Alkalilimnicola ehrlichii MLHE-1: one gene and its partner. The protein of the gene in region 1 binds, or shares a complex with, the protein of each later gene. Links are inferred from orthologs where the notes say so. Each region holds a gene or a part of one and is shown on either strand. Other genes may lie near its edges.

Region 1 (7,768 bases):
GAACGCGCTGGTGACCATCCACACCGCCCGTCCCGGCATTGTCATTGGGAAAAAGGGCGAGGATATCGATCGGCTGCGGGGCGAAGTGGCCCGGCTGATGGGTGTACCGGTGCACATCAACATTGAAGAGATCCGCAAGCCGGAGCTCGACGCCAAGCTGGTCGCCGAGAGTGTGGCCCAGCAGCTGGAGCGGCGCATCATGTTCCGCCGCGCCATGAAGCGGGCCGTGGGCAACGCCATGCGGCTCGGCGCCCAGGGCATCAAGGTGCACGTCTCCGGTCGTCTCAACGGCGCCGAGATCGCGCGCAGCGAGTGGTACCGCGAGGGGCGCGTGCCGCTGCATACCCTGCGCGCCAACATCGACTACGGGGTCGCCGAGGCCCACACCACCTATGGCGTGATCGGCGTCAAGGTCTGGGTCTTCAAGGGCGAGATCATCGACAGCGACGCCCAGCCGGCGGCTGGTGGCGAAGGCGCCCGTCAGGGCAAGGGTTGAAGTCATGCTACAGCCGAAGAGAACGAAGTTTCGGAAACAGCAGAAGGGCCGCAACTACGGCCTGGCCTCGCGCGGCAACGCCGTCTCCTTCGGTGAGTACGGGCTCAAGGCCGTGACGCGCGGTCCGATTACCGCGCGCCAGATCGAGGCCGGCCGGCGGGCCATCAACCGCCACGTCAAGCGTGGTGGCAAGGTCTGGATCCGGGTCTTCCCGGACAAGCCGATCACCGCCAAGCCGCTGGAAGTGCGGCAGGGTAAGGGTAAGGGCAACGTGGACCACTGGGCCTTTCCGGTGCAGCCGGGCCGCGTGCTCTATGAGATCGAGGGCGTTTCCGAGGAGCTGGCGCGCGAGGCGTTCCGCCGCGCGGCGGCCAAGCTGCCGGTCAGGACCACCTTTGTGCAGCGGACGGTGCTGTGATGAAAGCGAGCGAACTCAGAGAGAAAGACGTAACCGCTCTGCAGGCCGAGCTCGGTGAGCGCCTCAAGGAGCGTTTTAACCTGCGCATCCAACAGGCGACCGGGCAACTGGCGCGGCCGGATCAACTCCGGAAGGTTCGTCGCGACATCGCCCGGGTCAAGACGGTGCTCAACGAGAAGACGGCAGGTAAGGCGTGATGACTGAGAATGAGAAGGTGACCCGGAACGTCCAGGGCCGGGTAGTCAGCAACAAGGCCGACAAGACCATCACGGTGCTGGTGGAGCGGCGGGTTCGTCATCCGCTTTATGGGAAGTACATCCGGCGCTCTTCCAAGATGCAAGCCCACGACGAAGGCAATGAGTGCCAGGTCGGGGATGTGGTCACCATCGAGCAGTGCCGGCCGATCTCCAAGAGCAAGGCCTGGCGGTTGGTCAAGGTACTCGAGCGCGCCGCTCAGTAAGCGCGCGCAAGGCTCGACCCCAAGCGGTCGCAGTGCGGACACAGACAGCGGGATATCGCCATGATTCAGATGCAGACCACCCTGGGTGTAGCCGACAATTCCGGCGCGCGCCAGGTCCAGTGTATTAAGGTGCTCGGGGGCTCCCGGCGCCGTTATGCCGGCATCGGCGACATTATCAAGGTGAGCGTCAAGGATGCGATCCCGCGTGGGCGGGTCAAGAAGGGCGAGGTGTACAACGCCGTCGTCGTTCGGACCCGCCGCGGTGTACGCCGTCCGGACGGCTCCGTCATCCGATTCGACGGCAATGCCGCCGTGCTGCTGAATAACCAGCTTCAGCCCATTGGAACCCGCGTATTCGGGCCCGTGACCCGGGAGCTGCGCAGCGAGAAGTTCATGCGCATCATCTCCCTGGCGCCCGAGGTGCTTTGAAGAGGTAGTCATGCGCAAGATCAGGCAAGGCGACGACGTCGTCATCATCGCCGGCAAGGACAAAGGCCGTCGCGGGCGTGTCATTCGGGTGTATCCCGACCAGGAGAAGCTCCTGGTCGAGAACGTCAACGTGGTGAAGCGCCACCGAAAGGGTAACCCGCAGCAGGGCGAGGCCGGCGGCATCATCGAGCAGGAAAAGCCGATCCATCAGTCCAACGTGGCGCTCTACAACCCAGCCACGGAGAAGGGTGATCGTGTAGGCATCCGGGTGCTGGAGGACGGGAGCAAGGCCCGTTACTTCAAGTCCAACAACGAACTGGTCGACGGTTAAGGTGCGGTGATGGTCAGGCTGCAAGAACAGTATCAAGCCGAGGTCAAGCAGGCCCTGCGGGACCGGTTCGGCTATGACAACGTGATGGAGATTCCGCGGCTCAGCAAGGTCACCCTGAACATGGGCCTGGGCGAGGCGGTACGGGACAAGAAGGTCCTGGAGAGCGCGCAGGCGGAGATGGCGGAGATCGCCGGTCAGAAGCCGATTCTGACTTACGCCCGCAAGTCGGTGGCCGGGTTCAAGATCCGCGACGGCTGGCCCATCGGCTGCAAGGTGACGCTGCGCCGGGAGCGGATGTATGAGTTCCTGGACCGGTTCATCAACGTGGCCGCGCCGCGCATCCGCGACTTCCGCGGCTTCAATCCGCGGTCGTTTGACGGCCGGGGCAACTACAACCTCGGTGTCCGGGAACAGCTGATCTTCCCGGAGATCGACTACGAAAAAGTGGACGCCGTGCGCGGGATGGATATCACCATCACCACGACGGCGAAGACCGACGAGGAGGGCCAGGCCCTGCTCGAAGGCTTCAACTTCCCGTTCCGCAAGTAAACAGACGAGATAGGTTCCGGCGATGGCAAAGGTTTCAATGGTTGAGCGCGAGCGCAAGCGGCAGAAGACGGTCCGCCGCTTTGCCGCGAAGCGCGAGGCGCTGAAGGCGATTATCAACAGCGTTGACGCCACCCAGCAGGAGCGGTTCGAGGCGCAGCTGAAGTTGCAGAAGCTGCCGCGGGACTCGAGCCCTGTCCGGGGCAGGAACCGCTGCCGTGTGACCGGTCGGCCGAGGGGCTATTACCGCAAGTTCGGGCTGGGGCGGAACAAGCTCCGCGAGGCGGCCATGAACGGCGAGATTCCCGGTCTGGTCAAGTCCAGCTGGTAAGCCCGCTCGCGCTACCCATACAGGCAGGTATAACCATGAGCATGACCGATCCCATTGCTGACATGCTGACCCGCGTTCGCAACGCCCAACGGGCGGAGAAGGCCGAAGTCAGCATGCCGTCGTCGAAGATCAAGCAGGCCATCGCCAACGTGCTGAAGGAAGAGGGCTACATCGAGTCCTTTGAGGTCGGCGGCGATGAGAAGAAGCCGGAGCTGAAGATCAGCTTGCGCTACTACCAGGGCGAGCCGGTGATCCGCGAGCTGGAGCGGGCCTCCAGCCCGGGGCTGCGGCTGTTCAAGGACAAGGGTTCTCTGCCCCGCGTGCGTAACGGGCTGGGCGTGGCCATTGTCTCCACTTCCAAGGGCGTGATGACCGACCGTGCCGCCAGGGAGGCGGGTCACGGTGGTGAGGTGCTCTGCTACGTCTTCTAAGGCAGGTTGAACAATGTCGAGAGTAGCGAAACGACCCGTCAAGGTGCCGTCCGGAGTGGAGGTCAAGCTTGATGGGCAGGACGTCAAGGTAAAGGGCCCGAAGGGCGAGCTGGCCTGGACGGTTCACGATTGGGTGGCCGTTGAGCAGGCAGACGGCGAGCTGCGGGTTCAGGCGCAACTGGATGACCGGCGCGCGGTTGCCCTGGCTGGGACCACCCGGGCCCTTCTGAACAACATGGTCACCGGGGTGAGCCAGGGCTTCGAGCGCAAGCTCGAGCTGCGTGGCGTTGGCTACCGGGCGCAGGTCCAGGGCAAGAACCTGAACCTGACCCTGGGCTTCAGCCATCCGGTGGATTACCCGGTTCCCGAGGGGATCACCATCGAGGCGCCCAGCCAGACGGAAATCGTCGTCAAGGGCGCTGACAAGCAACAGGTGGGCGAGGTCGCCGCGCAGATCCGGGCGTTCCGGCCGCCGGAGCCCTACAAGGGCAAAGGCGTGCGGTACGCGGATGAGCGCGTGGTCCTCAAGGAAGCCAAGAAGAAGTAGGCAGGTTCAGGCGTATGGATAAGAAAGCAACCCGTTTGCGGCGTGCGCGCCGGGCCCGCGCCAAGATCGCCGAGCTCAAGGTGCATCGGTTGAGCGTGCACCGCACGCCGCGGCACATGTATGCGCAGATCATCGCCCCGGACGGCGGCCGCACCCTGGTCGCCGCTTCGACGGTGGAGAAGGATCTGCGCAGCCGGGCCGAGGGCACCGGCAACTGCTCGGCCGCTGCCGAGGTGGGCCGGCTCATCGCCGAGCGTGCCAAGGCCGCAGGTGTTGAGCGCGTGGCCTTCGATCGCTCCGGCTTCAAGTATCATGGCCGGGTGAAGACGCTGGCAGATGCCGCCCGCGAGGCCGGCCTGCAATTCTAATCAGGGGCAGGATTCATGGCGAATACTGACGCACAGAATGACGGCCTTCGCGAGAAGCTGGTCGCGATCAACCGGGTCGCCAAAGTCGTCAAGGGCGGCCGGCAGTTCGGTTTCACCGCGCTGGCCGTGGTAGGTGATGGTGACGGCCAGGTGGGCTTCGGCTACGGCAAGGCGCGTGAGGTGCCGGCCGCCATCCAGAAGGCGATGGAAAAGGCGCGGGCCAACATGAAGCGGGTTCACCTCGATGGGGGCACGCTGCAGTACGCGGTCACGGCCAACCACGGCTCGTCCAAGGTCTACATGCAGCCAGCGTCGGCCGGTACCGGCATCATCGCCGGCGGGGCTATGCGCGCGGTTTTTGAGGTGGTGGGTGTCCAGGACGTGCTGGCCAAGGCGATCGGTTCCCGCAACCCCATCAACGTGGTGCGCGCCACCATCAAGGGGCTGACGGACGTGGACTCCCCGGATGCCGTTGCGGCCCGCCGGGGCAAGAAGGTTGAGGACATCGTAGGCTAGCCATGACGACTCAAAAGCAGCTCAAGGTGACCCAGAAGCGCAGCACCGTCGGCCGGATTGCCAGCCACAAGGCCTGTGTGGCCGGTCTGGGTCTGCGCCGCATCAATCACAGCGTGGTGGTGGCCGATACCCCGGAGAACCGGGGCATGATCAACAAGGTGGCCTACCTCCTGGAAGTCGAGGAGTGCTGACATGCGTTTGAATTCCCTCCGTCCGGCCGCCGGCAGCCGTCCCGACGCGAACCGCGTCGGCCGCGGTGCGGGTACCGGCAATGGCAAGACCGCCGGCCGTGGCCACAAGGGCCAGCACAGCCGCTCCGGGGGCTTCACCAAGGTCGGCTTCGAGGGCGGTCAAATGCCCTTGCAGCGCCGGGTGCCGAAAGTGGGCTTCCGCTCCCGCAAGGCGTTGACCCGGGCCGAGGTGCGCTTGTCCGAGCTGAACAAGGTCGAGGGTGATACCGTGGACCTGCTGACGCTGAAGCAGGCCGGCATCATCAATCGCGGCGTGCGCACGGCCAAGGTGATTGCCTCGGGCAAAGTGGAGCGCGCGGTGACGGTGCAGGGGCTGGCGGTCACCAAGGGTGCCCGCGAGGCCATCGAGGCGGCTGGCGGAAAGGTAGAGGCGTAAGTGGCCACCGGCGGGAGCAATGCGGCAGGGCTGGGCGGACTCGGCAAGCTGACCGAGGTGCGCCAGCGTCTGGTCTTCGTGCTGATGGCGCTGATTGTCTACCGCATCGGCACCCACATCACGATCCCCGGGATCGACCCCGAAGCGCTCGCCGTCATGGTGGAGCAGCAGCGGGGCACGATCCTGGAGATGTTCAACATGTTCGCCGGTGGCGCGTTGGAGCGACTCTCCATCTTCGCCCTGGGCATCATGCCGTACATCTCCTCCGCCATCATCATGCAGCTGCTCACGGCGGTGATTCCCACCCTGGAGCGGCTCAAGAAGGAAGGTGAGGCGGGCCGCCGGAAGATCACCCAGTACACCCGTTACGGGGCGCTCGGGTTGGCGATCTTCCAGGGGATCGGTATCAGTGTCGCGTTGCAGAGCCAGGGTGTGGCGGCAACGCCCGGGCCGGCCTTTGTGTTCATCAGCACGGTGACGTTGGCCACCGGGACCATGTTCCTGATGTGGCTCGGTGAACAGGTGACCGAGCGGGGTATCGGCAACGGTATCTCAATCATCATCTTCGCCGGCATCGTCGCCGGGCTGCCGAGCGCGATCGGCGGCACGCTGGAGCTCAACCGCACCGGTGAGATCGGCGCCGGGGTCATCTTGGCGCTGGCGGTGCTGGGTGTCGCGGTGGTCAGCTTCGTGGTGTTCGTGGAGCGGGGTCAGCGCCGGATCACGGTGAACTACGCGCGGCGGCAGCAGGGCCGGAAGATGTACCAGGCCCAGAGCAGCCACCTCCCGCTGAAGCTGAACATGGCCGGGGTGATTCCGCCGATCTTCGCCTCCAGCATTATCCTGTTCCCGTCGACGCTGGGGCAGTGGTTCGGCGAGGGCACCGGGATCGAATGGCTGGGGCCGCTGGCGGCCACGCTGAGCCCGGGGCAGCCGTTGTATGTGGCGTTCTACGCGGTCGCCATCATCTTCTTCTGCTTCTTCTATACGGCGCTGGTGTTCAACGCCCGCGATACGGCGGACAACCTGAAGCGCTCCGGTGCGTTTATCCCGGGGATTCGGCCGGGCGAGCAGACCGCAAAGTACATCGACAGTGTGATGAGCAGGCTCACCTTTTGGGGGGCCATCTACATCACCGCCGTCTGTCTGCTGCCGGAGTTCCTGATCCTGTACTGGAACGTGCCTTTCTACTTCGGCGGGACGTCCCTGCTGATTATCGTCATCGTCATCATGGACTTCATGGCGCAATTGCAGGCCCACCTGGTGTCGCACCAGTACGAGCCGTTGATGAAGAAGGCGAACCTCAAGGGACAGGGTCCGGCCGGCGGGGGTCTCCTGCGGTGAGACCTGGCGGCCCCCGCGCTCGCGGGGGCGCGCTCAGCGGGATTTTCTGATATCCTTCGCGCCCACCCGGGTTCGGGCAGGCGGGTGACAGGCTTTGGTTTTGGAGACGAATCATGAAAGTACGTGCGTCGGTCAAAAAGATCTGCCGTAACTGCAAGATCGTTCGCCGCAACGGTGTGGTGCGGGTGATCTGCTCCGACGGCCGGCATAAGCAGCGTCAGGGCTGAGCGGCCGGAGTTGCAGCAGGGCACTAGGTTTGGATACAATCGCGGGTTTTCCGCGCACTGAGACTGGGAGAGAGGCTTCATGGCCCGTATTGCAGGTGTCAACATTCCCGTCCACAAGCACGCCTGGGTGGCGCTGACCTCTATTTACGGCGTCGGCCGTACCCGGGCCAAGGCCATCTGCGATGAGGCAGGCGTGCCGCGGGACCGCAAGGTCAAGGAACTCACCGAGCAGGAGCTCGAGGCGATCCGTACCGCGCTGGGCAAGTACGAGGTCGAGGGTGACCTGCGTCGTGCCGTGGCCATGGACATCAAACGGCTGATGGATCTGGGCTGCTACCGCGGCATCCGTCACCGTCGCGGTCTGCCGGTACGCGGTCAGCGCACGCAGACCAATGCCCGTACCCGTAAGGGCCCGCGTCGCGGTCCGGCAGGCAAGTAACCCGCCTGCCCGCCCGGCGGGGCAGGGCCGAATAAGGGTTCGAGTGAATCTTCAAGATCAGGATTTAGCAAATGGCGAAAGCAGCGACCCGGTCACGCACTAAGCGTGCCAAGCGTACGGTGGTTGACGGCATCGCGCACATCAACGCGACCTTCAACAACACGATTATCACCATCACGGACCGCCAGGGCAATGGCCTGGCCTGGGCCAGCGCCGGCGGCAGTGGCTTTCGTGGCTCCCGTAAGAGCACGCCCTTTG
Region 2 (4,144 bases), 1.7 Mb from region 1 along the record:
CCGGTGATTCCGAGGCGGGCAAAGTTGTTGCCCTGGACGCCGCGGCTGAACCCCGTCCCTTCGGCGGTGTCCGTGAACCACTCGTCCTCGCCCCAGGCAGCGTAGTCGACACCGGCGAGGTCCATCAGCATATCGAAGCGCAAGCCCTCGGCGTCGCGCAGCGTGGTCATTGCCTGGTGCAGATCGGCCGGGGCCACCTCGATGGCGAGTTCACCCCGGTCGGCATCCAGAACGCAATCGCGCAGTCTTTCTCCCAGCCGTTCCTGAACGGCTGTTTGGAGCTGTTCCAGCTTCTTGGCCATCCGACTCCCCTTAGCGGGCGATGGTATTGGTGGTGCGAATCTTCTTCTGCAGCTGCATGATGCCCCAGATCAGGGCCTCGGCCGTGGGTGGGCAGCCGGGGACGTAGACATCCACCGGCACCACCCGGTCGCAGCCGCGCACAACGGAGTAGGAGTAATGGTAGTAGCCGCCGCCGTTGGCACAGGAACCCATGGAGATCACCCAACGGGGCTCGGGCATCTGGTCGTAAACCTTGCGCAGCGCCGGGGCCATCTTGTTGCAGAGGGTGCCGGCGACGATCATGACATCGGATTGGCGGGGGCTGGGCCGGAAGATGATCCCGAACCGGTCCAGGTCGTAACGGGCGGCACCGGCCTGCATCATCTCCACCGCGCAGCAGGCAAGACCAAAGGTCATCGGCCACATGGAGCCGGTGCGGGCCCAGTTGATGACTTTGTCCGCCGAGGTGGTGACAAAGCCCTTCTCGAGCAGGCCTTCTACTCCCATTCCAGCGCCCCCTTCTTCCACTCGTAGAGGAAGCCGATCAGCAGCAGGCCGATGAACAGCGCCATGGCCAGGATGCCGAACATGCCGATGTCGTCCAGTACGATCGCCCAGGGAAAGAGAAAGGCGATCTCCAGATCAAAAATAATGAACAGGATGGCGACGAGATAGTAGCGCACGTCGAACTTCATGCGGGAGTCTTCGAATGCCTCAAAACCGCATTCGTACGGCGAAAGCTTCTCCGCATCCGGCTTGGAGGGCGCCAACAGGAACCCCACCGCCAGAAAGACCATCCCGAATAAAAGCCCAAAGATGATGAAGACCAGAATGGGCAGATAGTTTTCCAGCATCTAGACTCGCCTCTCTGCTGGGCGCCCCGCGCCGGCCCGGCCAAGGGCCGGCGCTGTGGGGCTGCTCCCCGACGTTAGGTTTAGATCGCCCCCATGGACGTCAGGTCGGGACTCTTTTCTTTTTATGCATTTATATGGTGCCGATGGCCGGACTCGAACCGGCACGGCTTTCGCCACTGCCCCCTCAAGACAGCGTGTCTACCAGTTCCACCACATCGGCATTTATTCGGTGGTAACTCGCCCCTTTTTGAGGGCAAGTGGTACTCGTTGAAAGCGGGGGTAAGTCTACCAGTTTGCCCCCGCCATCTCAACGCAAAAACGCCTGCCGGGATCACTCTCCGGCAGGCGGCGGCAGTTCGTCATCAACCTCCGGGGCCTCTGGCTCATCGTCAGCGGCCGGCGGCACCGTCTCCTCCACCTCCTGCTCGCGTTCCAGCAGGCTCCCCGGCGCATCCGTTCCCCTGGCCGCGAGGATCGCCAAGACCAGGCTGGTGGCGAAAAAGGTGATCGCCAGCCCGGTGGTGACCCGGGTCAGGAAGCTACCGGCGCCGCGGGAGCCGAACACGGTGGACGAGGCCCCGCTGCCAAAGGCCGCCCCCATATCGGCACCCTTGCCTTGCTGCAGCAAGACGAGCACGACCAGAACGACGGCGATAATCACGTGTATGGCGAGCAGAATCTGAAACATGGAGCCTCTGTCACGTCGGGTTGAAGGGGAGCGGGGCGGCCAGGTTCAGGGCCGCGCCGCAGAGATGATCTCCAGAAAGCCGTCCGGGTCGAGCGAGGCACCGCCGATCAGCCCACCGTCCACATCGGCGCAGCCGAACAACTCCCGGGCGTTGCCCGGCTTGACGCTGCCGCCGTAGAGGATGGGCAGTCGCTGGGCCAACTCGTCGCCGAGGGCATCGGCCGCGCGCTGCCGAATGAAGGCATGCACTGCCTGAGCCTGCTCCGGGCTGGCGGTGCGGCCGGTACCGATGGCCCAGACCGGTTCGTAGGCCAAGACAAGCTTTTCGACCACGAAACCGCCTAACTCGAGCACCGCGTCCAACTGACGACCCACCACCTGCTCGGTCTCGCCAGCATCCCGGGCCTCGAGGGTCTCGCCGACACAGACGATGGGCGTCAATCCGGCGCGCAGCGCCGCCTGCACCTTGTCGACCACCACCTCATCGGTCTCGGCGTGCATGGCCCGGCGCTCCGAGTGGCCGACAATGACATGGCGGCAGCCCATTTCGGCAAGCATGGCACCCGCCACCTCACCGGTGTAGGCACCGGAGTCGTAGCGGGAGACGTCCTGCCCGCCCAGCGCCACGCCGGACTCGTCCGGAACCGCGCGGCGCAGCGGCCCGATATAGGGAAACGGAGGGCAAACCAGCACGTCGACGGCGCTGCAGTCGACATCGGCCAGGGCCCGCCCCATGTCGTTGACTAGCGCCAGGGACCCATTCATCTTCCAGTTGCCCGCAACCATCGGCTTACGCATGGCACACTCCTTGCCGTAACAATTAACCGCCGGGAAGAATACCGTCGGCCACGGGCAGGGTCAATTTAACGGGGGGCGGTCAGGGTGGCGTGCGCCTCACGCACGGCGCCGGCGATGGCCTCGGCGGTGGCTGAAACCTCGGCCTGATCCGGCCCCTCGACCATCACCCGCAGCACCGGCTCCGTCCCGGAGGGCCTCAGCAGCACCCGCCCGCGGCCGGCGAGCCGGGTTTCCGCATCGCGCACGGCGTCGGTGACGGTGGCATGGTCCTGGACCGGCACGCCGCGGCTGATGGGCACGTTGACCATGATCTGCGGCAGCCGGTCCATACCGTCCGCCAGCTCCGCCAGCGTCCGCTCCTGCGCCGCCATGGCCTCCAGCACCTGCAGCGCCGAGACAATACCGTCGCCGGTGGTGGTCCGGTCCAGGCAGATCAAGTGGCCGGAGGATTCACCACCGAGGATGCCGCCTTCACGGCGGAGCATCTCCATCACGTAACGGTCGCCCACCTTGGCGCGCAGGAAGGGCAGCCCCAAGCGGCCGATGCCCTGCTCCAGACCCAGGTTGCTCATGACGGTACCCACCACCGGACCGGCAAGCCCGCCGTTGGCCATCCGCTGCCGGGCGATGATGTAGAGCAGACCGTCGCCGTCCACCACCTCGCCCCGGTGATCCACCATAATCACGCGGTCGCCATCCCCGTCAAAGGCGATGCCGGCGTCCGCATCGTGCTCACGCACGGCGGCCTGGAGGCCCTTCGGGTGCAACGAGCCGCAGTCGGCGTTGATATTCAGACCATCCGGGTCATCGGCCAACGGGATGACCTCGGCGCCCAGCTCGTGGAAGACCGCGGGGGCCACGTGGTAGGTGGCGCCATTGGCACAGTCGACCACCAGGCGCAGGCCCCGCAGGCTCAGTTCGTAGGGAAAGCTGCGTTTACAGAACTCGATATAACGCCCCGGGGCGTCGTTGATCCGGGAGGCCTTCCCCAGCCGCGCGGAGGGCGCCGGCTTGAGGGGTTGCCGCAGTTCGGCCTCAATGGCCAGCTCGGTGGCATCGTCGAGCTTCTCCCCATCATCGGAGAAGAACTTGATCCCGTTGTCTTCGTGGGGGTTGTGTGAGGCGCTGATCACCACCCCGGCGGCGGCCCGCAGAGTGCGTGTCAGGTAGGCTATGGCCGGGGTGGGCATGGGCCCGAGCAGTTTGACGTTGACCCCGGCGGCCGCAAAGCCGGACTCCAGGGCGGACTCCAGCATGTAGCCGGAGATCCGGGTGTCCTTGCCGACCAACACCGAGGACTGCCCGGCGCGCGCCAAAACCCGCCCGGCCGCCCAGCCCAGATGCAGCATGAAATCCGGGGTGATGGGCGGCTCCCCGACGGTGCCGCGAATGCCGTCGGTGCCAAAGTATTCCTTTTTCACGTTACTGTTTCTCCTGCCCCGTTATGGGTGCTCCCTGTGCCGCGGCCATCGCCGCCCCGGCGACCCGCAGCGCATCCACGGTCGGCGCCACGTCATGGGTC

Evidence for each region. Proteins that work in one complex are often made in the same cells at the same time.
Region 2: the proteins of secY (region 1) and secG are in contact, whole or in part, in a crystal structure (PDB 5AWW), measured with the Thermus thermophilus proteins. The link is inferred for Alkalilimnicola ehrlichii MLHE-1 from one-to-one orthologs. Residues at the interface, in WP_096411648.1 of Thermus thermophilus: Leu14, Gln16, Arg17, Phe20, Ile34, Pro35, Pro37, Ile72, Arg108, Arg109, Asn112, Gln113, Arg116, Ile117, Ile120, Pro145, Gly146, Trp147, Phe152, Phe155, Val156, Val159, Thr160, Val162, Ala163, Gly164, Ala166, Leu167, Trp170, Glu173; in WP_223903268.1 of Thermus thermophilus: Tyr5, Ile9, Tyr12, Leu13, Ala16, Leu19, Val20, Val23, Leu24, Gln26, Glu27, Pro28, Gln30, Gly31, Ala32, Asp34, Leu35, Met36, Gly37, Gly38, Ser39, Ala40, Asp41, Leu42, Phe43, Ala45, Arg46, Val48, Tyr53, Thr56.

Annotation. Positions count from the first base shown.
Region 1 is NC_008340.1:521,476-529,243, forward strand. What follows is about bases 4,680-7,672. They hold secY (preprotein translocase subunit SecY), read left to right. Parts: upstream 4,680-5,500; coding sequence 5,501-6,844; downstream 6,845-7,672. Other genes in these bases: rpsE (30S ribosomal protein S5), read left to right, coding at 4,680-4,873; rpmD (50S ribosomal protein L30), read left to right, coding at 4,876-5,064; rplO (50S ribosomal protein L15), read left to right, coding at 5,066-5,500; rpmJ (50S ribosomal protein L36), read left to right, coding at 6,958-7,071; rpsM (30S ribosomal protein S13), read left to right, coding at 7,151-7,510. Also shown: rpsC (30S ribosomal protein S3), read left to right, coding at 1-496; rplP (50S ribosomal protein L16), read left to right, coding at 501-914; rpmC (50S ribosomal protein L29), read left to right, coding at 914-1,111; rpsQ (30S ribosomal protein S17), read left to right, coding at 1,111-1,374; rplN (50S ribosomal protein L14), read left to right, coding at 1,435-1,803; rplX (50S ribosomal protein L24), read left to right, coding at 1,814-2,134; rplE (50S ribosomal protein L5), read left to right, coding at 2,144-2,683; rpsN (30S ribosomal protein S14), read left to right, coding at 2,706-3,011; rpsH (30S ribosomal protein S8), read left to right, coding at 3,047-3,442; rplF (50S ribosomal protein L6), read left to right, coding at 3,456-3,989; rplR (50S ribosomal protein L18), read left to right, coding at 4,004-4,357; more of rpsE, read left to right, coding at 4,373-4,679; more of rpsK, read left to right, coding at 7,673-7,768. UniProt on the Bacillus subtilis protein: The central subunit of the protein translocation channel SecYEG. Consists of two halves formed by TMs 1-5 and 6-10.
Region 2 is NC_008340.1:2,239,338-2,243,481, forward strand. Bases 147-3,033 are described here. They hold secG (preprotein translocase subunit SecG), read right to left. Parts: upstream 1,825-3,033; coding sequence 1,468-1,824; downstream 147-1,467. Other genes in these bases: MLG_RS10000 (NADH-quinone oxidoreductase subunit C), read right to left, coding at 147-302; MLG_RS10005 (NuoB/complex I 20 kDa subunit family protein), read right to left, coding at 313-789; MLG_RS10010 (NADH-quinone oxidoreductase subunit A), read right to left, coding at 780-1,136; tpiA (triose-phosphate isomerase), read right to left, coding at 1,870-2,622; glmM (phosphoglucosamine mutase), read right to left, coding at 2,688-3,033. Outside these bases: more of MLG_RS10000, read right to left, coding at 1-146; more of glmM, read right to left, coding at 3,034-4,043; folP (dihydropteroate synthase), read right to left, coding at 4,045-4,144. UniProt on the Bacillus subtilis protein: Involved in protein export. Participates in an early event of protein translocation.